2 regions of the Streptomyces sp. WZ-12 genome follow, and region 2 is predicted to be linked to the other one. Evidence: predicted binding sites of a transcription regulator. Region 2 holds the regulator's gene; the other holds the start of a gene.
The links. The regulator HspR, encoded in region 2, represses chaperone genes until heat shock. The targets are predictions, from matches to a motif close to TTGAGNNNNNNNNNCTCAA.
Positions count from the first base shown of each region.

Region 1: lon (endopeptidase La) is a predicted target of HspR. The motif match lies at 1,674-1,692, and genes of this name have one in related genera.

Region 1 covers NZ_CP118574.1:3,269,776-3,281,306, forward strand. Annotated here, with positions in the region: gene lon (endopeptidase La) at 1-1,651, opposite strand, end outside; gene PV796_RS13630 (pentapeptide repeat-containing protein) at 1,799-2,707, opposite strand; gene PV796_RS13635 (rhomboid-like protein) at 2,804-3,658, opposite strand; gene PV796_RS13640 (spermidine synthase) at 3,854-4,597, shown strand; gene PV796_RS13645 (response regulator transcription factor) at 4,710-5,450, shown strand; gene PV796_RS13650 (HAMP domain-containing sensor histidine kinase) at 5,447-6,571, shown strand; gene PV796_RS13655 (multifunctional oxoglutarate decarboxylase/oxoglutarate dehydrogenase thiamine pyrophosphate-binding subunit/dihydrolipoyllysine-residue succinyltransferase subunit) at 6,810-10,607, shown strand; gene PV796_RS13660 (DUF6104 family protein) at 10,773-10,952, shown strand; gene PV796_RS13665 (DUF4097 family beta strand repeat-containing protein) at 11,132-11,531, shown strand, end outside.
Region 2 covers NZ_CP118574.1:4,839,282-4,850,812, forward strand. Annotated here, with positions in the region: gene PV796_RS20920 ((Fe-S)-binding protein) at 1-1,066, opposite strand, end outside; gene dnaK (molecular chaperone DnaK) at 1,401-3,254, shown strand; gene grpE (nucleotide exchange factor GrpE) at 3,251-3,937, shown strand; gene dnaJ (molecular chaperone DnaJ) at 3,983-5,170, shown strand; gene PV796_RS20940 (heat shock protein transcriptional repressor HspR) at 5,172-5,627, shown strand; gene PV796_RS20945 (hypothetical protein) at 5,708-6,112, opposite strand; gene PV796_RS20950 (pyridoxamine 5'-phosphate oxidase family protein) at 6,623-7,027, opposite strand; gene PV796_RS20955 (Uma2 family endonuclease) at 7,070-7,651, opposite strand; gene clpB (ATP-dependent chaperone ClpB) at 7,845-10,478, shown strand; gene PV796_RS20965 (YbjN domain-containing protein) at 10,601-11,137, shown strand; gene PV796_RS20970 (hypothetical protein) at 11,228-11,531, opposite strand, start outside.

The DNA of each region.
Region 1 (11,531 bases), 1.6 Mb from region 2:
CACCGGCCTCGCGGGTGTACTCGCCGGCCAGCTTGCGCAGCGCGGCGTCCTCGACGGTGACCTCGCCCGCCGCCAGGCCGGCGCGCTCCAGTTGGCGCGGCACCAGGTGGTCGCGGGCGATGACGACCTTCTCGTCCTCGGTGTAACCGTCCAGCCGGACCAGCTCCATCCGGTCCAGCAGCGGCTCCGGGATCGCCTCCAGGACGTTGGCGGTGGCCAGGAACACCACGTCGGACAGGTCGAGTTCGACCTCCAGGTAGTGGTCCCGGAAGGTGTGGTTCTGCGCCGGGTCCAGCACCTCCAGCAGGGCGGCGGCCGGGTCGCCCCGGTAGTCGGAGCCCACCTTGTCGATCTCGTCCAGGAGGACGACCGGATTCATCGAGCCGGCCTCCTTGACGGCCCGCACGATCCGGCCGGGGAGCGCGCCGACGTAGGTGCGCCGGTGGCCGCGGATCTCCGCCTCGTCCCGGACGCCGCCGAGCGCGACCCGGACGAACTTCCGCCCCATGGCGCGCGCCACGGACTCGCCGAGCGAGGTCTTGCCGACGCCGGGCGGCCCGACGAGCGCCAGCACGGCTCCCCCGCGCCGCCCCCCGACGAGCCCGAGCCCGCGCTCCGACCGCCGCTTGCGGACCGCCAGGTACTCGGTGATCCGCTCCTTGACGTCCTCCAGTCCGGCGTGGTCGGCGTCCAGCACGGCCCTGGCGCCGGCGATGTCGTAGGCGTCCTCGGTGCGCTCGTTCCAGGGCAGCTCCAGGACGGTGTCCAGCCAGGTGCGGATCCAACTGCCCTCGGGGCTCTGGTCGCTGGCCCGCTCCAGCTTGTCGACCTCCTTGAGGGCGGCCTTGCGCACCTCTTCCGGCAGGTCGGCGGCCTCGACCCGGGCGCGGTAGTCGTCGCCCTCGTCCTCCGGGTCGCCGTTGAGCTGGGCCAGTTCCTTGCGGACCGCCTCCAGTTGGCGCCGCAGCAGGAACTCCCGCTGCTGCTTGTCGACGCCCTCCTGGACGTCCTTGGCGATGGACTCGGCGACGTCCTGCTCGGCCAGGTGGGAGCGCAGCACCTCGGTGGCGTACTTCAGTCGGGCCACCGGGTCGACGGTTTCCAGGAGTTGGAGCTTCTGCTCGACGGTGAGGAAGGGCAGGTAGCCGGCATTGTCGGCGAGCGTGGGGACGTCGTCGATGCCGGTGACCCGGTCGACGACCTGCCAGGCGCCGCGCTTGCGCAGCCAGCTCGTGGCCAACGCCTTGTATTCCGTGACGAGTTCGGCGACGGCGCCCGGCGGGGGCTCGGGGGCCGGCTCCTCGACGGTGGTGCCCTCGACCCAGAGCGCGGCGCCCGGTCCGGTGGTGCCGGAACCGATCCGCACCCGGCCCAGGCCCCGGATCAGGGCGCCCGGGTCGCCGTCGGACAACCGGCCGACCTGCTCGATCCGTCCGAGCGTGCCGATCGCCGCGTACGTCCCGTCGATCCGCGGCACCAGCAGCACCCGCGGCTTGGCGCCCGACGGGGCGGCGGCCTGGGCGGCCTCCACCGCGGCGCGCACCTCGGCGTCGGACAGGTCCAGGGGCACCACCATGCCGGGCAGGACGACCTCGTCATCGAGGGGCAGCACGGGCAGGGTGAGCGGTGTGGACGCCGGCTCAGCAGTCATGATCTCCCCTTCGGCAAGCAAGTTGAGCTTTACCCACTCAATGCCGGGGAGCCGGCGGTTGTTCCCCGCCACCTGTTCGCTGTGAGCGATCAGCGCGGGGCAACTCGGTTACGGGGCAGGGCGCATGGGCCCTGCGGGAGGGTGCCGCTACCAGTGGGCGGGGCGGCGCAGCCCCCGCGGCAGCCGGGTGCGCGCATCGCCCCGGGCGGCGTTCACCTGGGCCTGTGTCAGGAAGAGGCCGTCGGTGAGGTCGGCGCCGCGCAGATCGGCGTCCCGCAGATCGGCGCCGATCATGTCCGCGCTCCGCAGGTCCGCGCCCCGCAGGTCGGCGGCGATCAGATACGCGCCGCGGAGGTTGGCGCCCCTGAGGTCGGCGCCCTTCAGCCGGGCCCCCATCAGGTCCGCGCCCCGCCGCTCCTTCTTACGGCCCGGGACCCTCGCCCGGACCGCTTCGCTGACCCGCAGCAGCAGGACGTTGACCTCACCGCGGTGCCCGGCCACGTCCACCGCGGCCAGCTCCTCGGCGGTCCCCAGGGTCAGCCGCTCGGTCTTCTCCAGGGCGGAGCGCAACTCCTCCCGTACCGCGGCAGGCAGCGCGGCGCCGGCCGCTCCGGTGGAGTCGGTGCTCGCACCGGGCGCCGGCAGCGCCACCGCCTCCGTGAGGTACCAGAGCAGCTCGTGGAGTTGGCGCAGCACGGCGAACGCGTCGAACATCGGCCGGGCGGTCTCGGGCGCGCTCCGCCAGTCCCGCCCCTCGAAGGTGACCTGGGAGACCTTCTGCCCGGCGCCGAAGCACTCGAAGACCGTGCAGCCGGAGAAGCCGCGCTGCCGCAGGTCCCGGTGGATGCCACAGCGGAAGTCGGTCGCCAGGTTGGGGCAGGGCCGCCCGGCCTCCTTGTCCAGCGCGAAGTCCGCGGACCGGGCGAACGGCAGCGCCACACAGCACAGCCCGAAGCAGTTTCCGCAGTCGGAGCGCAGCGGCAGCCGGTCGGCCTCCGGGGCCTGCGGCGGGGTGGACGCGCGGTCCTCCTGGGTGGGGCGACGCTCGTGCGACACGTTCTCAGCTCCTGCGGCCGGCGGTCGCCCTTCCGTTGCGGCGCCCGCGAGGCGACCCATTCTCCGGGATCGGCGCCGCCGGCGGACGGGCCGGGGTCAGGGCGTCCGGGGCGCCCGCAGCGCCGGGTGGCCCAGGTCGCCCAGCAGCGGGGCGGGTCCGGAGCGCTGCGCCCGCCAGTGCCGGAGCAGCGGCCAGGCGGCCAGGCCGAGGACGAACGAGAGCAGATGACCCCAATCGGTCAGCGGGTCCGATGCGTTGAGCAGCCCGGCCACCGCCTGGTAGCCGGCCGCGGCCACCAGGGGCCAGCGCGCCCAGGCGGGCAACAGCCCGGCGAGCGCCCCGATACAGGTCATCACGCCGAAGCTGATCCCGTAGTCGAGGCGGTGCAGTGAGCTGTCCGGCAGCGACCCGGCGGCGACCGAGAAGCCCACCGGCATCTCGGTGGCGAGGGTGGCCAGCGCATGGCCGCCGAAGAACACCACCGCGGTGCGCACCCCGCCGATCCGCCGCTCCAGGGCGGTCATCACGAACAGGAAGACCAGCGCGAACCCGGAGGTCACCCCGCCGGCTATCCACAGCGCGCTGGCGACGAGCACCAGCAGCGGCGCCTGCGCGAGGTGGGTCACGTCCGTACTGGAGCCCTGGAGCAGCGCGGCGACCACCGAGGGGTTGCCGTGGTCGGCGTAGAACGAGGTGGCCAGGAGCAGCAGCGCGTAGCAGAGGGTGAAGGGGGCGCCGGTGGGGGTGGGGAGCAGCCGCCAGGGGCGCAGGCCCTGCCAGGGGCGGCGGGCCGGGGCGTCCACCGGGTCGGGGGCGGCCGCGGCCGCCTCCCCGCGCTGGCGGGGGACACCGGCGAGCAGTGCCGGGGCCGCGCCGCCGGGGCCGGCCACGGTCGGGGCCGCCCCGTCGCCGACCGGGGCGCCGTCGACCGGCTCCGCCGCACTCGTCATCCCAGGTCCTCTCCCCGCCCCCGCGCACCGTTCGCGCCCCACTGTGCCCGGCCAACCCATGAGTCAGCTATGTGAGTGATATCCGTCACGGCCGGCAACCCCCGTGTGGTGCACCGGTGTTGCCCCCTCCCCCGCGCGAGGCCGCCGCCCGCCGTCGGTGGACCGACCGGAGGGGACGTTGCTAAAGATGGCCGCATGGCTCCCGTTCACCCCTGGCATCCGCACGCCGGCGCCGAACCGGCCGTACGCACCCTGGACCGTCGCGAGGGCCCCCACGGGGAGGTGGTGCTCCGGCAGCGCGACCCGGTCGGGGCGGCCCCCGGGGAGGCCGGTCCGGTCTACGAGATCATCGCGAACGGCTGCTTCCTTATGGACACCTCCGACGGGCGTTCCGAGCGGCTGCTGGTCGACGCGGCGCTCGCCGCGCTGCCGCCGGACCGCCCCCGCCCCTCGCTGTTGATCGGCGGGCTGGGCGTGGGCTTCTCGCTGGCCCGGGCGGCCGCCGAGCCGCGCTGGGGCCGGATCGCGGTCGCCGAGCGGGAGGCGGCGGTGATCGACTGGCACCGCGCCGGCCCGCTCGCCACGGTCTCCGGCCCGGCGCTGGCCGACCCGCGCACCGCGGTCCTGCCCACCGACCTACTGGCCCACCTGCGCACGGACGCCGCCCAACACCCTTACGACGCCCTGTGCTTGGACATCGACAACGGCCCCGACTGGACCGTCACCGACGACAACGACACCCTCTACTCCCCCGCCGGACTGGCCGCCTGCCGCGCCGCGCTGACCGACGGCGGGGTGCTCGCGGTGTGGTCGGCCCAGCCGTCCCCGGCGTTCGAACGGGCGCTGGAAAACGCCGGATTCGGGGGCGTACGGACCGAAGAGATCCCGGTTGCCCGAGGCGTCCCGGACGTTGTCCACCTTGGGCTCCGGTGCGCGTAGGGCGCGTAGCCGACTGTCACATCATGCCCTTACGCTGCTGCCCAGCACGACGCGACAAGACACGACCACGCAGGCAAGACGCGACCACGCAGGGCACATGCAGGGGCGGGCGATGGACCAGACTCAGACAACCCAGGGCGGCACCACCGCGGCCACGCCGGGCGCCCAGCGCCGGGTGCTGGTCGTGGAGGACGATCCGACGATCGTCGACGCCATCGCGGCCCGGCTGCGCGCCGAGGGCTTCCAGGTGCAGACGGCCACCGACGGCCCGGCGGCGGTGGACACCGCCGAGGCGTGGCAGCCCGATCTGCTCGTCCTCGACGTGATGCTGCCGGGCTTCGACGGCCTGGAGGTGTGCCGCCGGGTGCAGGCGCAGCGCCCGGTGCCGGTGATGATGCTCACCGCCCGGGACGACGAGACCGACATGCTGGTCGGCCTCGGCGTCGGCGCCGACGACTACATGACCAAGCCGTTCTCCATGCGGGAACTGGCCGCCCGGGTGCACGTGCTGCTGCGCCGGGTCGAGCGGGCCGCGCTGGCCGCGCACACCCCGCGCAGCGGCATCCTGCGGCTCGGCGAGCTGGAGATCGACCACGCCCAGCGCCGGGTCCGGGTGCGCGGCACCGACGTCCACCTCACCCCCACCGAGTTCGACCTGCTGGTCTGCCTGGCGAACACCCCGCGCGCGGTGCTCTCCCGCGAGCAGTTGCTGGCCGAGGTCTGGGACTGGGCGGACGCCTCCGGCACGCGCACGGTCGACAGCCACATCAAGGCGCTGCGCCGCAAGATCGGCGCCGAGCGCATCCGCACGGTCCACGGCGTCGGGTACGCCCTGGAGACCCCGCCGGCATGACGCTTCGGTGGCGGCCGCGCGCACGGGACCTGTGGGACCGGTTCTGGGAGGGGTTGCGGCCGCTGGACCCGTACCGCTCCGTCAAGGCCGCGCTCGGCGCGCTGGTGATCGTCTCGGTGATCATCACCACACTCCTGGTGTTCGTGGCGATGCACTCGGCGACCGAGCTGCGGGTGATCACGGTCTTCTCGATCATCGCCTCGCTGCTGATCACCCAGTTCGTGGCCACCGGCCTGACCGCCCCGCTCGGCGAGATGACCGAGGTGACCAGGGCGATGGCGCACGGCGACTACACCCGCCGGGTGCGCGCCGGCCGCCGCGACGAGTTCGGCGACCTGGCCGACGCCTTCAACCGCATGGCCGCCGACCTGGAGGCGGTGGACACCCACCGCAAGGAACTGGTCGCCAACGTCTCGCACGAGTTGCGCACCCCCATCGCGGCGCTGCGCGCGGTGCTGGAGAACGTCGTCGACGGCGTCTGCGAGCCGGACTCGGACACCATGCGCACGGCCCTGAAGCAGACCGAACGCCTGGGCCGCCTGGTGGAGCACCTGCTGGACCTGTCCCGTTTGGACAACGGCGTGGTCCCGCTGCACGCCCGGCGCTTCGAGGTCTGGCCGTACCTGTCCGGGGTGCTCAAGGAGGCCAACATGAGCCGCGGCGCCTCCACCCTCTCCGGCGTCACCGGCTCCGGCGCCCACACCCGCACCGACGTCCACCTCCACCTCGACGTCTCCCCGCCGGAGCTGACCGCGCACGCCGACGCCGAGCGGCTCCACCAGGTCGTCGCCAACCTCATCGACAACGCGATCAAGCACAGCCCGCGGCACGGCCGGGTCACCGTGCGCGCCCGCCGCGGCGACGGGCCGGAGAGCCTGGTGCTGGAGGTCCAGGACGAGGGCCCCGGCATCCCGGAGTCGGAGCGCTACCGGGTCTTCGAGCGGTTCAACCGCGGCGGCCCCGGCTCCTCCGGCCCGGGCACCGACGGCGGGACGGGGCTGGGCCTGGCGATCGCGCGCTGGGCGGTGGACCTGCACGGCGGCCGGATCGGGGTGGCCGAGTCACCCCGGGGTTGCCGGATCCGAGTCACTCTTCCGGGGCTCACGTCATCCCGGGGCTGACGTCGGCTGACGTAGGGTCGGTGGTGGGAGCACTGATTTCCGGGGTGCTACGGCGATGCGCGCTACCCGCACGCGGGCAAACCTCGTGTGTTTCCCGCCAAGTCAGGCCCTGAAACCCTTCGGTGAATGTGACGTGCGCGACGAGTGACCCTCCCGGACTGCACCAAAGGTCACAAGAGGCGTAGCCTTTATTCCCGCTGTCCACCACCTTAGGAAGCGGAAGAGGGCGGTTGCCGCCGTGTCGCTACAGTCCCCCAACAGTGCGAGTGTCTCGACCGAACAGGAAGAGCAGCGGAAGAATCCCGCTGCGGCGTTCGGTTCCAACGAGTGGCTCGTCGACGAGATCTACCAGCAGTACCTCCAGGACCCGAACTCGGTAGACCGAGCCTGGTGGGACTTCTTCGCCGACTACAAGCCGGGCGGTGCCACCGCGCCGAACCAGCCGGCAGCAGGCGCTGCTCCGGCGGCCCCGGCTCCGTCGGCACCTGCCCCGGCGGCCCCCGCCGCGGACGGGCCGAAGCCCCCCGCCCAGCCGGCCGCGCCGGCCCAGCCCGCCGCCCCGGCCAAGCCGGCCGCCGCTGCTGCGCCCGCGCCTGCCAAGGCCGCTCCCGCGAAGCCCGCGGCGAAGGCCGCCCCGGCGAAGAGCGCGCCCACCGGCGAGGCCCCCGCGGGCCCCGAGCTCGTCACCCTGCGCGGCCCGTCGGCCGCCGTTGCGAAGAACATGAGCGCGTCCCTGGAGCTGCCGACGGCCACGTCCGTCCGCGCGGTCCCGGTGAAGCTGCTGTTCGACAACCGCATCGTCATCAACAACCACCTCAAGCGCGCCCGCGGCGGGAAGGTCTCCTTCACGCACCTCATCGGGTACGCGATGGTGCAGGCCCTCAAGGCCATGCCGTCGATGAACTACTCCTTCGCGGAGAAGGACGGCAAGCCGACGCTGGTCAAGCCGGCGCACATCAACCTCGGCCTGGCCATCGACCTGGTCAAGCCGAAGGGCGAGCGCCAGTTGGTCGTCGCGGCCATCAAGAAGGCCGAGACGCTGAGCTTCTTCGAGTTCTGGCAGGCGTACGAGGACATCGTCCGCCGGGCCCGGGACAACAAGCTGACGATGGACGACTTCACCGGGGTCACCGCGTCGCTGACGAACCCCGGCGGCATCGGCACCGTCCACTCCGTGCCGCGTCTGATGCCCGGCCAGTCCATGATCATGGGCGTCGGTTCGATGGACTACCCGGCCGAGTTCCAGGGCACCTCGCAGGACGCCCTGAACAAGCTGGGCGTCTCCAAGGTCATGACGCTGACCAGCACCTACGACCACCGGGTGATCCAGGGCGCCGCCTCCGGCGAGTTCCTGCGGGTCATGAGCCAGCTCATGCTCGGCGAGAACGACTTCTACGACGACATCTTCAAGTCGCTGCGGATCCCCTACGAGCCGATCCGTTGGATGCGGGACATCGACGCCTCGCACGACGACGACGTCACCAAGGCCGCCCGGGTCTTCGAGCTGATCCACTCCTACCGGGTCCGCGGCCACGTCATGGCCGACACGGACCCGCTGGAGTACCACCAGCGCAAGCACCCCGACCTGGACATCACCGAGCACGGCCTCACCCTGTGGGACCTGGAGCGGGAGTTCGCGGTCGGTGGCTTCGCCGGCAAGTCCATGATGAAGCTGCGCGACATCCTGGGCGTGCTGCGCGACTCGTACTGCCGCACCACCGGCATCGAGTTCATGCACATCCAGGACCCCAAGCAGCGCAAGTGGATCCAGGACCGGGTCGAGCGCCCGCACAAGTCCCCCGAGCGCGACGAGCAGCTCCGCATCCTGCGCCGGCTGAACTCCGCCGAGGCGTTCGAGACCTTCCTGCAGACCAAGTACGTCGGCCAGAAGCGGTTCTCGCTGGAGGGCGGCGAGTCGGTCATCCCGCTGCTGGACGCGGTCATCGACTCCGCGGCCGAGGCGCGGCTGGACGAGGCCGTCATCGGCATGGCCCACCGCGGCCGGCTCAACGTGCTCGCCAACATCGTCGGCAAGTCCTACGCCCAGCTCTTCCGGGAGTTCGAGGGCAACCTCGACCCGAAGTCGATGCACGGCTCCGGCGACGTGAAGTACCACCTGGGCGCCGAGGGCACGTTCACCGGCCTGGACGGCGAGCAGATCACCGTCTCCCTGGCCGCGAACCCCTCCCACCTGGAGGCCGTCGACCCGATCGTCGAGGGCATCGCCCGCGCCAAGCAGGACATCATCAACAAGGGCGGCACGGACTTCACCGTCCTGCCGATCCAGTTGCACGGTGACGCGGCGTTCGCCGGCCAGGGCGTGGTCGCCGAGACGCTGAACATGTCGCAGCTCCGCGGCTACCGCACCGGCGGCACGGTCCACGTCGTCATCAACAACCAGGTCGGCTTCACCGCCGCCCCGGAGTCGTCGCGCTCGTCCATGTACGCCACGGACGTGGCCCGCATGATCGAGGCGCCGATCTTCCACGTCAACGGCGACGACCCCGAGGCCGTCGTCCGGGTCGCCCGGCTCGCCTTCGAGTTCCGCCAGGCGTTCAACAAGGACGTGGTCATCGACCTCATCTGCTACCGCCGCCGCGGCCACAACGAGCTGGACAACCCGGCCTTCACCCAGCCGCTGATGTACGACCTGATCGACAAGAAGCGCTCGGTGCGCAAGCTCTACACCGAGTCGCTGATCGGCCGGGGCGACATCACCCTCGAAGAGGCGGAGCAGGCGCTCCAGGACTTCCAGGGTCAGTTGGAGAAGGTCTTCACCGAGGTCCGCGACGCCACCACGGCGCCCGGTGCGGTGGAAGTGCCGCAGCCGCAGGCGGAGTTCCCGGTCCACGTGGACACCGCGGTCTCCCAGGAGGTCGTCAAGCGGATCGCCGAGTCCCAGGTCAACATCCCCGAGAACATCACCGTCCACCCGCGCCTGCTGCCGCAGCTCCAGCGCCGGGCGACGATGGTCGAAGAGGGCACGATCGACTGGGGCATGGGCGAGACCCTGGCCATCGGTTCGCTGCTGATGGAGGGCACCCCGGTCCGGCTCGCCGGCCAGGACTCCCGCCGCGGCACGTTCGGCCAGCGCCACGCGGTGCTGATCGACCGGGAGACCGGCAACGACTACACCCCGCTGTTGTACCTGTCCGAGGACCAGGCGCGGTTCAACGTCTACGACTCGCTGCTCAGCGAGTACGCGGCGATGGGCTTCGAGTACGGCTACTCGCTGGCCCGTCCGGACGCGCTGGTGATGTGGGAGGCGCAGTTCGGCGACTTCGCCAACGGCGCGCAGACCGTCGTCGACGAGTTCATCTCGTCCGCGGAGCAGAAGTGGGGCCAGACCTCCGGCGTCACCCTGCTGCTGCCGCACGGCTACGAGGGCCAGGGCCCGGACCACTCCTCGGCCCGGATCGAGCGCTTCCTCCAGCTCTGCGCGCAGAACAACATGACCGTCGCCATGCCGACGCTGCCGTCGAACTACTTCCACCTGCTGCGCTGGCAGGTGCACAACCCGCACCACAAGCCGCTGGTCGTCTTCACCCCGAAGTCGATGCTGCGTCTGAAGGCCGCGGCGTCGAAGGCGGAGGAGTTCACCACCGGCGGCTTCCGGCCGGTCATCGGCGACAGCACGGTCAAGCCCGAGGACGTCCGCAAGGTCGTCTTCTGCTCCGGCAAGGTCTACTACGACCTGGAGGAGGCGCGGACCAAGCGCGGCGCGAACGACACCGCCCTGGTCCGGATCGAGCGGCTGTACCCGCTGCCCGGCAAGGAACTCCAGGCGGAGATCGCCAAGTTCCCGAACGCCGAGAAGTACCTGTGGGCGCAGGAGGAGCCGGCGAACCAGGGTGCCTGGCCGTTCCTCGGTCTCAACCTGATCGACCACCTGGACCTGGCGGTCGGCGCCGACGTCCCGCACGGTGAGCGCCTGCGCCGCATCTCGCGGCCGCACGGCTCCTCGCCTGCGGTCGGTTCCGCCAAGCGGCACCAGGCCGAGCAGGCCCAGCTCGTGGCGGAGGTCTTCGACGCGTGAGCGTCTAGTCCGTGACCACGGCCCCGAAGGGCCCGTTCCCACCCAGGGTGGGGCGGGCCCTTCGGGCTGTCCGGGCCCGGCGCGGAGGCCGGCGGCCCGCGGCACGGGCGGTCCGCGCGGCTGCCTATCCTGGCCGCAATGTCCCTTTGACCTGCTGGAGAGCACGTGTATTTCACCGACCGCGGCATCGAGGAGCTGGAGAACCGGCGCGGCGAGGAGGAGGTCACCCTCGGGTGGGTGGCCGATCAGCTCCGGACCTTCGTCGACCTCAACCCGGACTTCGAGGTGCCGGTGGAGCGGCTGGCCACCTGGCTGGCCCGGCTGGACGACGAGGACGAGGAGTAGGGCGTAGCCGAGTAGGGCGTAGGGGCGTAGGGCGCACGGGGCCGTCACCTAGGGGAACGCAAGGGGCGTATCAGGGCACGGTCGGGGTTGAGCCCGCTTGACTCTCCCGGACTGCGATATATCGTGTCTAACGAAGACGCGATATGTTGCGTTGTCCGCCTACCCAGGGGAGGCCAGGTATGTCAGCCCAGTCCGAGTGGACGGTCTCCGGGCCGCGCACGCTGGAGTTCGCCGAGCCCGTCCGGACGCTGACGGTGCGCCTGGTGGGCGGCACCGTCAACGTCGTCGGCACCACCGAGGACGGCCCGGCCCGCCTGGAGGTCTCCGCGGTGGACGGCCCGCCGGTGTCGGTCTCCCACGAGGACGGCACCCTCTCCGTCGGCTATGACGACCTGCCCTGGAAGGGCTTCTTGAAGTTCCTCGACCGCAGGGGCTGGCAGCGCAGCGCGGTGGTCTCGGTGACGGTGCCGGCCACCACCCGCGTCGAGGTCGGCGTGGTCGGCGCCGGCGCGGTCGTCTCCGGCATCTCCGGCCCCACGGAGCTGCGCGGGGTCAACGGGGACGGCACCCTCGTCGGCC
Region 2 (11,531 bases):
TCGCCTTCTCGGTGCCCTCCGCGTCCTTGCCGCCGCCGGCGAGCAGGTACGGGGCCTTGGCGTGCGCGTGGTCGCGCAGCGACATGATCAGCAGCTTGGGGGAGAGCGGCTTGCCGGTGTTCCACGCGGGGCACTGCGACTGGCAGCGGCCGCACTCGGTGCAGGTGGAGAAGTCCAGCAGACCCTTCCACGAGAAGTGCTCGATCTGTGAGACGCCGAACTGGTCGTCCTCGCCCGGGTCTTCGAAGTCGATCGGCTTGCCGGCCGAGACCATCGGCTGGAGCGCGCCGAGCGCCGTGCCGCCGTCCGCCTCGCGCTTGAACCAGATGTTGGGGAAGGCCAGGAAGCGGTGCCAGGCCACGCCCATGTCGGTCTTCAGGGCGACCGTGATCATCCAGATGAAGGAGGTCGCGATCTTCAGGCCGGCGAAGAAGTAGGTGAGGTTCTGCAGCGTGCCCAGGCTCAGCCCCTTGAACGCCGCGACCAGGGGGTACGTGACGAAGTACGCCGCCTCGTAGTGGTCGACGCCGTGCTGGGCGCCCTCCAGCGCGTGCAGCGACACGATGCAGATGCCGACGATGAGGATGACGGCCTCGACGAAGTACGCCTGGCCCGTATTGGAGCCGGCGAAGCGGGACTTGCGGCCCGCACCGCCCGGCCGGTTGAGCTGCCGGACGGCGATCAGGACGAGGATGCCCAGGGTCGTCAGGGTGCCCATGCCCTCGACCCACAGCTCCCAGGGGAGCCAGTTGCCGATCACCGGCAGGATCCAGTCGGCCTTGAAGAGCTGCCCGATGGCGTTGACGATCGTCAGCAGCAGGGACAGGAAGCCCACCGCCACGAACCAGTGGGCCACGCCGATGACGCCCCAGCGGTTCATCCGGGTGTGGCCGACGAACTCCTTGGCCAGGGTGACCGTGCGCTGCACGGGCTCGTCGGTGCGGGTGCCGGCGGGCACCGGCTGGCCGAGTCGGACCTGGCGGAAGATCTGCAGGATGGCACGGCCGAACAGCGCGACGCCGACCGCGATTAGGACCAGCGACACGATGATCGCGGCGAGTTGCATGGGAGGCTCCTCGAACCTGCGAGAGCGGGCGAAATCTGAAGGCGCTCCGCGTGATCGGAAGCGGCCGGGCCGCGGGATCCGAGCGGAACTACTAAGCGGTAACTTTTCGGGTCTGCGCTGAGGTTACCCAGTATTCCGGGCCCCATGAAGCCGCCCGGCCGGTGATCTGTGTCGCGCACGCAACCGTCGCGCAGGCGCCGGCGTCCTCCCGAAGGGTCTGGTGAGGATAAGCGCCCCATAAAAGTTGAGTGGCCCTGACTCAGGTCTGTTGACAGGATCGATCGGGTGCTGCACGCTTGAGCCTGTTCCACTCAAGTTAGCTGGAGGAATCGAAATGGCACGTGCGGTCGGCATCGACCTGGGCACGACTAACTCCGTCGTCAGTGTTCTCGAAGGCGGTGAGCCCACCGTCATCACCAACGCCGAGGGCGCCAGGACCACGCCGTCCGTCGTCGCCTTCGCCAAGAACGGCGAGGTGCTGGTCGGCGAGGTCGCCAAGCGCCAGGCGGTGACCAACGTCGAGCGGACGATCCGTTCGGTCAAGCGCCACATGGGCACTGACTGGAAGATCAACATCGACGAGAAGGACTTCAACCCGCAGCAGATCTCTGCGTTCATCCTGCAGAAGCTGAAGCGGGACGCGGAGTCCTACCTCGGCGAGAAGGTCACCGACGCGGTCATCACCGTCCCGGCGTACTTCAACGACTCCGAGCGCCAGGCCACCAAGGAGGCCGGTGAGATCGCGGGCCTCAACGTCCTGCGCATCGTCAACGAGCCCACCGCCGCCGCCCTGGCCTACGGCCTGGAGAAGGAAGACCAGACCATTCTCGTCTTCGACCTCGGCGGTGGCACCTTCGACGTGTCGCTGCTGGAGATCGGTGACGGCGTCGTCGAGGTCAAGGCCACCAACGGTGACAACCACCTCGGTGGTGACGACTGGGACCAGCGCATCGTCGACTACCTGGTCAAGCAGTTCAACAACGGCCACGGCGTCGACCTCGCCAAGGACAAGATGGCGCTCCAGCGCCTGCGCGAGGCCGCCGAGAAGGCGAAGATCGAGCTGTCCTCGTCCAGCGAGACGACGATCAACCTGCCCTACATCACCGCCTCCGCCGAGGGCCCGCTGCACCTGGACGAGAAGCTCACGCGCTCGCAGTTCCAGCAGCTCACCTCGGACCTGCTCGACCGCTGCAAGACCCCGTTCCACAACGTGATCAAGGACGCCGGCATCGCGCTGTCCGAGATCGACCACGTGGTCCTGGTCGGCGGCTCGACCCGGATGCCCGCCGTCGCCGAGCTCGTCAAGGAGCTGACCGGCGGCAAGGACGCCAACAAGGGCGTCAACCCGGACGAGGTCGTCGCCATGGGCGCCAGCCTCCAGGCCGGTGTGCTCAAGGGTGAGGTCAAGGACGTCCTGCTGCTGGACGTCACCCCGCTGTCCCTCGGTATCGAGACCAAGGGCGGCATCATGACCAAGCTGATCGAGCGCAACACCACGATCCCGACGAAGCGTTCGGAGATCTTCACGACGGCCGAGGACAACCAGCCGTCCGTGCAGATCCAGGTCTACCAGGGCGAGCGCGAGATCGCGGCGTACAACAAGAAGCTGGGGATGTTCGAGCTGACCGGCCTGCCGCCGGCGCCGCGCGGCGTCCCGCAGATCGAGGTCTCCTTCGACATCGACGCCAACGGCATCATGCACGTGACCGCCAAGGACCTGGGCACGGGCAAGGAGCAGAAGATGACCGTCACCGGCGGCTCCTCGCTGCCGAAGGACGAGGTCGACCGCATGCGTGAGGAGGCCGAGCGCTACGCGGAGGAGGACCACCAGCGTCGCGAGGCCGCCGAGACCCGCAACCAGGGCGAGCAACTGGTCTACCAGACCGAGAAGTTCCTCAAGGACAACGAGGACAAGGTGCCCGCCGAGGTCAAGACCGAGGTCGAGACCGCCGTCGGCGAGCTCAAGGAGAAGCTCAAGGGCGAGGACACGGCCGAGATCAAGACCGCGGCCGAGAAGGTCGCCGCGGTCTCCCAGAAGCTGGGCCAGGCCATGTACGCCGACGCGCAGGCGGCCCAGGGTGCCGAGGGCGCCCAGGCCGGCGGCCAGCAGCAGGCCAAGGCCGAGGACGACGTCGTGGACGCCGAGATCGTCGACGACGAGAAGCCGAAGAAGGACGGTGCGGCGTGACGGAGGAGACCCCGGGCTTCGAGGAGAAGCCCGACGTCCCTTCCGATGCCGCCCCCGAAGACGCGGCACCGGCCGAGTCCGCCGACAAGGCGGGCTCGGCCCCGGCCGGGGACGTCCAGGACGCAAGTCTGACGGCTCAGTTGGACCAGGTGCGCACCGCGCTCAGCGAGCGCACCACCGACCTCCAGCGCCTCCAGGCGGAGTACCAGAACTACCGCCGCCGGGTGGAGCGGGACCGTGTGTCGGTCAAGGAGATCGCGGTCGCCAACCTGCTCTCCGAGCTCCTGCCGGTGCTCGACGACATCGGTCGGGCCCGGGAGCACGGCGAGTTGGTCGGCGGCTTCAAGTCGGTGGCCGAATCGCTGGAGACGGTGGCGGCCAAGCTGGGTCTGCAGCAGTTCGGCAAGGAGGGCGAGCCCTTCGACCCGACGATCCACGAAGCGCTGATGCACTCCTACGCGCCCGACGTCACGGAGACGACATGCGTCGCCATCCTGCAGCCCGGGTATCGCATCGGTGAGCGCACGATCCGCCCCGCGCGGGTCGCGGTCGCCGAGCCGCAGCCGGGTGCGCAGGGCGCCAAGTCGGCCTCCGACGAGGAGCCCAAGGGCGCCGAGGGCGGTAAGGGAGCCGAGGGTGCCGAGGCCGCGGACAAGGAGAACGGTGGCCCGGACGAGGGCTGACGTGCGGGCCGGAACGAGAGCCGTTCGGAAGGAGGGACGTCGAGGATGAGCACCAAGGACTTCGTGGAGAAGGACTACTACAAGGTCCTCGGCGTCCCCAAGGACGCCACCGAAGCGGAGATCAAGAAGGCGTACCGCAAGCTGGCCCGGGAGAACCACCCGGACGCCAACAAGGGCGACGCCAAGGCCGAGGAGCGCTTCAAGGAGATCTCCGAGGCCAACGACGTGCTCGGCGACGCCAAGCGCCGCAAGGAGTACGACGAGGCCCGGGCGCTGTTCGGCAACGGCGGCTTCCGGCCCGGCCCCGGCGGGGGCGGGAGCTTCAACTTCGACCTCGGCGACCTCTTCGGGGGCGCCGGGGGCGCGGGCGGCTCCGGCTCCGGTGCCGGCGGTTTCGGCGGCGGGCTCGGGGACGTCTTCGGCGGCCTGTTCAACCGCGGCGGCGCCGGCACCGGCACCCGCACGCAGCCGCGCCGCGGCCAGGACATCGAGTCCGAGGTGACGCTCAGCTTCACCGAGGCGGTCGACGGGGCCACGGTCCCGCTGCGGATGTCCAGCCAGGCGCCCTGCAAGGCGTGTTCGGGCACCGGCGACAAAAACGGTACGCCGCGGGTCTGCCCGACCTGTGTCGGCACCGGCCAGATCAGCCGGGGCGCGGGCGGCGGCTTCTCGCTCACCGACCCGTGCGCCGACTGCAAGGGCCGCGGCCTGATCGCGCAGGAGCCCTGCGAGGTCTGCAAGGGCAGCGGCCGGGCGTCCAGCGCCCGCACGATGCAGGTCCGCATCCCCGCGGGCGTCTCCGACGGGCAGCGCATCCGGCTGCGCGGCAAGGGCGCTCCGGGCGAGCACGGCGGCCCGGCCGGTGACCTCTACGTGGTCGTCCATGTCGAGGCCCACCCGGTCTTCGGCCGCAAGGGCGACAACCTCACCGTCACGGTGCCGGTCACCTTCCCGGAGGCCGCGCTCGGCGGCGAGGTCAAGGTGCCGACGCTGGGCGGCCCGCCGGTCACGCTCAAGCTGCCGGCCGGCACGCCCAACGGACGCACCATGCGGGCCCGCGGCAAGGGCGCGACCCGTAAGGACGGCACCCGCGGTGATCTGCTGGTCACCATAGAGGTGGTCGTTCCCAAGGACCTCGGCGACCAGGCCAGGCAGGCGCTGGAGTCCTATCGCGAGGCGACCGCGGGCCCGGACCCGCGGGCGGAGCTGTTCCAGGCCGCGAAGGGAGCATGAGATGGACAGCCGGGGCGGGCAGCGTCGTAACCCGTATGAACTGACCGAAGAATCGCCGGTGTACGTCATCTCCGTCGCGGCCCAGCTCTCCGGCCTGCACCCGCAGACCCTGCGGCAGTACGACCGCCTGGGGCTGGTCTCGCCCGACCGCACGGCCGGGCGGGGCCGCCGCTACTCCGCCCGCGACATCGAACTGCTGCGCACCGTCCAGCAGTTGTCGCAGGAGGAGGGCATCAACCTCGCCGGCATCAAGCGCATCATCGAGCTGGAGAACCAGGTCGCGGCGCTCCAGCAGCGGGTCGCCGAGCTCCAGGGCGCCCTGGAGGGCGCGGCCAGCACGATGCGGCAGCGGGAGGCGGCGGTGCACGCCTCGTACCGCCGCGATCTGGTGCCGTACCAGGACGTGCAGCAGACCAGCGCGTTGGTCGTCTGGCGGCCCAAGCGGTCGTCGGAGTGACGCCGCGGTCGACGCGATGAAGGGCCGGGATGGCGCAGCCACCCCGGCCCTTCGCGCATTCCCGCCCAACTCCCCCGTGGTCAGCAGCCGTTGTAGCCCGCGGTGGGCATCGACAGCCGCCGGTGCACCCGCGACTTCATCGCCAGGGTGTAGACCGGCTCGTCCAGGTCGGCGGTCTCCAGTCGGACGCCGGCCGCCGCGCAGCGTTCGGTGAACTCGTCGGCGCCGTTGATGGCGTACTCCAGCGCCCGGCGGTTGGGCGCGACGAACACGTCGACCAGGCCCTTTTCGACGTCGTGCCACAGTGCGCTGTGGTCGGCGCGCAGTTGGTGCAGGCTGAGCTGGCAGGTCAGGCGGTAGTCACGGGCTGCCGCCCACTGTTTGCACATGGCGTGCTGGCTGCGGTCATCGACCAGGAACGGATCCTCGTCCAGCTCGGACAGCGGCATCAGGCAGGCGATCGCCGTCACTCGGACCGAGTTCATCGTGCCCTCCGGGGCGTGGCGACTGTGGGGGCGACGATACCCCCGCGAAGGGCCCGGGGTGGAGGGGCGGCGCCGGGCGGCGACGCATATCCGCAGGCGTGGCAGATCTTCCAGCCGTCCTGATTCACGGCCAACTGCCCGCCGCAGCGCGGGCAGTTCTCGGCGCACGGGCGGGGACGCCTGGTGCGTTTCCCGGGCAGCGGGCGCGGAACGGTCGTCGTGTTGCGTAGTGCCGACGCCATGCGGCCTCCCACTGCCGTCTTTTCTGCCCGGGACAGGTCCGATGCCGCTCACGGATGTGCGGAGGTGTTCGGTTCCTGCCGTTCTTGAGTACCAGTTGGGGGCCCAGGAGCGGATTTGAACGGTCCGGTTTCGGCCAGGTCCGGACCTGGTGGACGGGCCGGCCCGCCCGGTACCCGTACCGGCCAGGCGCGTCGGCGGGCATACGGCCGATACCAGGGGCGTGGTGCGCGGGCGCGCAGGGTGGCGGGGCGGGTGCCGGCGGGGCGCTCAGGCCCGCCCGAGGGCCCGGGCCACCGCGATCTCGATCAGCACGCGGTCCGGGTTGGGCGACGGGGTCCGGCCGTACCGCTCGGCGTACCGGCGCTCGGCGTCGGCCACCGCCGCCGCGTCGGTCCGCACCCGGGCGATGCCCTCCAGGGTCGCCCAGCGGCGGCGGTCCACCTGGCACACCGCCACCCGCGCCCCGTCGACGCCGGCGGCGAGGACGTTCTTGGCCTTGGTGCTGTCCTTGCGGGTGATGACCCGCGCGATCCGCTGCCCGGCGTCGTAGGTGACGCCGACCGGGACGACGTGCGGGGTGCCGTTGGCCCGCGGCGTCGTGAGGGTCGACATGAGGTGCTCGTCCCAGAAGGCGAGGTACTCGGGGGGCAGTGCGCTCAGGTCGTGGGCCATGGGGCCAGGGTAGTTGGGGGCCGGAGGGCGGCCCCCGGCCGGTCACTCGAACTCGGTCGTCTCCAGGTCGAAGGAGAAGGGGGCGGGGAGGGGGAGGGCTTTGCCGAAGGGGACGGTGGTGCTGCCCCCGTAGTCCCCGTCGGAAGGCTCGCTGAACAGCGTCACTGCCGACCTGTCGTGGTCGACGAGGAGGTAGAGCGGAATACCGGCACGCGCGTAGGCGTACCTCTTTCCCTCGCGGTCGTTGCGGGGCTTGCTCGACGTCACCTCGACGACCATGGCGACGCCGTCGCTGGGCATCCAGGGCGGTGCGCCCCGGAAGAGGCGCAAGGAGCGCGGGGCGAAGGTGGCGTTGGGGATCACATGGTCTGCGGGATGGTCGCCCGAGCTGGAGAGGACCAACCCCTTGCCGCCCGAGCTCCGCATGGGCGTTGCCGATTGCCCATACACCTGCTCGTTGATGATGCCCAGGTAGTCCTCGTGGTCGCCGTCCGTCGGCGGTGTCACAACAAGCTCCCCCTCGACGAGCTCGGCCCGGAACCCCTCAGGGGTGTCCAGGCTGAGAAAGAAGTCCAGGAGGGTTTCCTTGTCCGTGGCCATCGGCTCGTGTGCCATAGCCGTCATGCTGCACCTCCTTGTGGTCGAAGGCCAGTGTCACGGGCCCCGCCGGCGGGATGAAGCCGATGGTCGGATCTTCACTCGTAAGCGTGAGCGATTTACTTGAGTGGAGTAGACTCAACTTATCGCATGTTGAGCAAGGCAGGATTGGATAGGGGAGCGCGCGGAGCGCCGGACGCACGAGGAGGATCAGGCAGACGTGGACGCCGAGCTGACCAACAAGAGCCGGGAGGCGCTGAGCGCCGCCAATGAGCGGGCGGTCACCGCCGGGCACGCGGACATGACGTCCGCGCACCTCTTGCTCGCCCTGCTCGCCGGGCAGGACAACGAGAACATCATGGATCTGCTGGCGGCCGTCGAGGCGGACGCCGCCCAGCTCCGTTCCGGCGCCGAGCGGCAGCTCGCCGGGCTGCCCAGCATCCAGGGCTCGACCGTGGCCCCGCCGCAGCCGGACCGCGAGCTGCTCGCCGTCATCGCGGACGCCGCCCAGCGCGCCAAGGAGCTGGGCGACGCCTACATCTCCACCGAGCACCTGCTCATCGGCATCGCCGCCAAGGGCGGTCGCACCGGTGAGCTGCTGGAGCAGCAGGGCGCCACCGCCAAGAAGCTGCTGGCCGCCTTCGAGGCCAGCCGCGGCGGCCAGCGGGTGACCAACGCCGATCCGGAGGGCACGTACAAGGCGTTGGAGAAGTTCGGTACGGATTTCACTGCGGCGGCTCGTGAGGGCAAGTTGGATCCGGTGATTGGGCGGGATCAGGAGATTCGGCGGGTGGTGCAGGTGTTGTCCCGTCGTACGAAGAACAATCCGGTGTTGATTGGTGAGCCGGGTGTGGGCAAGACCGCGGTGGTGGAGGGGTTGGCGCAGCGGATTGTGAAGGGGGATGTGCCGGAGTCGTTGCGTGACAAGCGGTTGGTTGCGTTGGATTTGGGGGCGATGGTTGCGGGGGCGAAGTATCGGGGTGAGTTTGAGGAGCGGTTGAAGACCGTTTTGGCGGAGATCAAGGCCAGTGATGGGCAGGTGATCACGTTCATTGATGAGTTGCACACGGTGGTTGGTGCGGGTGCTGGTGGGGATTCGGCGATGGATGCGGGCAACATGCTCAAGCCGATGCTGGCGCGGGGTGAGTTGCGGATGGTGGGTGCGACGACGCTGGATGAGTACCGCGAGCGGATCGAGAAGGATCCGGCGTTGGAGCGGCGTTTTCAGCAGGTGTTGGTGGCGGAGCCGACCGTTGAGGACACGGTGGCGATCCTGCGGGGGTTGAAGGGGCGTTACGAGGCGCACCACAAGGTGCAGATCGCCGATTCGGCGTTGGTGGCCGCGGCCACCCTCTCCGACCGCTACATCACCTCCCGTTTCCTGCCGGACAAGGCCATCGACCTGGTCGATGAGGCGGCTTCCCGGCTGCGGATGGAGATCGACTCCTCGCCGGTGGAGATCGACGAACTCCAGCGCTCGGTGGACCGGTTGAAGATGGAGGAGCTGGCGCTCAAGAACGAGACCGACGCCGGCTCGGTGGCGCGGCTGGAGAAGCTGCGCAAGGACCTGGCGGACAAGGAGGAGGAGCTGCGTGGGCTGACCGCGCGGTGGGAGAAGGAGAAGCAGTCCCTCAACCGCGTCGGTGAGCTCAAGGAGCGGCTGGACGAGTTGCGGGGGCAGGCGGAGCGGGCCCAGCGCGACGGCGACTTCGACACCGCCTCCCAACTGCTCTATGGCGAGATCCCGGGCCTGGAGCGGGAGTTGGCGCAGGCCGCGCAGGCGGAGGCCGAGCAGGAGGCGGCCAAGGAGTCGATGGTCAAGGAGGAGGTCGGCCCGGACGACATCGCCGACGTGGTCGGCTCCTGGACCGGCATCCCCGCCGGACGACTGCTGGAAGGCGAGAGCCACAAGCTGCTGCGCATGGAGGAGGAGCTGGGCAGGCGGCTGATCGGTCAGGGCGAGGCGGTCCGCGCGGTCTCCGACGCGGTGCGCCGCACCCGTGCGGGTATCGCTGATCCGGATCGGCCCACCGGCTCCTTCCTCTTCCTTGGTCCCACCGGGGTGGGCAAGACCGAACTGGCCAAGGCGTTGGCCGACTTCCTCTTCGACGACGAGCGGGCGATGGTCCGCATCGACATGTCGGAGTACGGCGAGAAGCACAGCGTGGCCCGCCTGGTGGGCGCGCCTCCTGGTTACGTTGGGTATGAGGAGGGTGGTCAGCTTACGGAGGCGGTACGTCGTCGTCCGTACAGTGTGGTGTTGCTCGATGAGGTGGAGAAGGCGCATCACGAGGTCTTCGACATCTTGTTGCAGGTGTTGGATGACGGTCGGCTCACGGATGGTCAGGGGCGCACCGTCGACTTCCGGAACACCATCCTCATCCTGACCTCCAACCTCGGCTCCGCTTTCCTGATGGATCCGTTGCTGAAGGAGGAGCAGAAGAGGGAGAAGGTGCTGGAGGCGGTGCGTGCCGCCTTCCGTCCGGAGTTCCTCAACCGGCTTGATGATCTGGTGGTGTTCCATCCGTTGGGCACTGATCAGCTTCAGCGGATCGCGCGGATTCAGTTGGACCACCTGCAGCGTCGCCTGGGCGACCGCCGCCTCACCCTGGACGTCACCGACCGCGCGCTGACCTGGCTCGCCTGGCTCGGCCAGGAGCCGGTCGTCGACGCTCCGGCCCCGGACCTCTCCTACGGAGCCCGCCCGCTGCGCCGCCTGGTCCAGACGGCCATCGGTGATCAGTTGGCGCGCGCCATCCTGGCCGGCGACGTGCTCGACGGGGACACGGTCCGGGTGGACGTGGACACCGACGGCGAGCGCTTGTCGGTGGCCGCGGTGCGCCCCGCGGCCTGACGGCGCCGGGCGCCCCGCGGCCGCGCCGTCGCCCCCATACGCGCCGGTCCGCCGCCCCGGGGTTGCCAGGACCGGGAGCGTATGGGGGAGGATGGCAGGGACCATACGAAGGGAATTCCACGGTGAGCATCGACCCGTCCTCGATTCCGAATTTCGGGGGCCAGCCCGAACCGCAGCCGTCGGGGCCTGAGGGGCCCGTCGTCCCCGACCAGGACCTGGTCAAGCAGTTGCTCGACCAGATGGAGCTGAAGTACGTCGTCGACGAGGAGGGTGACCTCGCCGCCCCGTGGGAGCAGTTCCGCACGTACTTCATGTTCCGCGGTGAGGCGGAGCAGGAGATCTTCTCCGTCCGCACGTTCTACGACCGCGCCCACGACATCGACGAGAAGCTGAAGCTGCTGGAGGCGATCGACGACTGGAACCGTCGGACGCTCTGGCCCAAGGTGTACACCCACACCCACGACGACGGCAGCGTCCGTCTGATCGGTGAGGCATCGATGCTGGTCGGCACCGGCGTCTCGCTCGAACACTTCGTGTCGAGCACGGTGAGCTGGGTACGTGCCTCGATCGAATTCGACAAGTGGATCGTCGAGCAGCTCGGCCTGGAGGCCGAGATCGAAGGCGACTCCGACGAGAAGCCGGGCGACGACGAGGGCTGAGAGCCCCTCGCGTCCTGGCTGCCCGGGCCCCGGAACCGACGCCGTCGGCTCCGGGGCCCGCGGTCGTTCCCGGGCCGGCGCCCGGCCGCCTCACAGCGGTATCGCGGCGACGGTCAGCAGGTACGCCCCGTACCCGGAGGAGAGCGCGGCCAACGCGCCGCACAGCAGGGCGGTGGTGCGCCGGTGGGCCCCGGCCAGTGCCCGGGCCGCCGGCAGCAGCAGGGGGAAGGCCGGCAGCAGGAAACGCGGCTTCGACGCGAAGTAGTGGGTGCCGCCCAGGGCGAGGACGACCAGCACGGTGACGTAGCCGAGCACCGCGGCCGGCGGCCGGTCCGCCACCAGCAGGGCGTACAGCAGCAGCGCCACCGCGACCACGGCGAGCGCCATGCAGTAC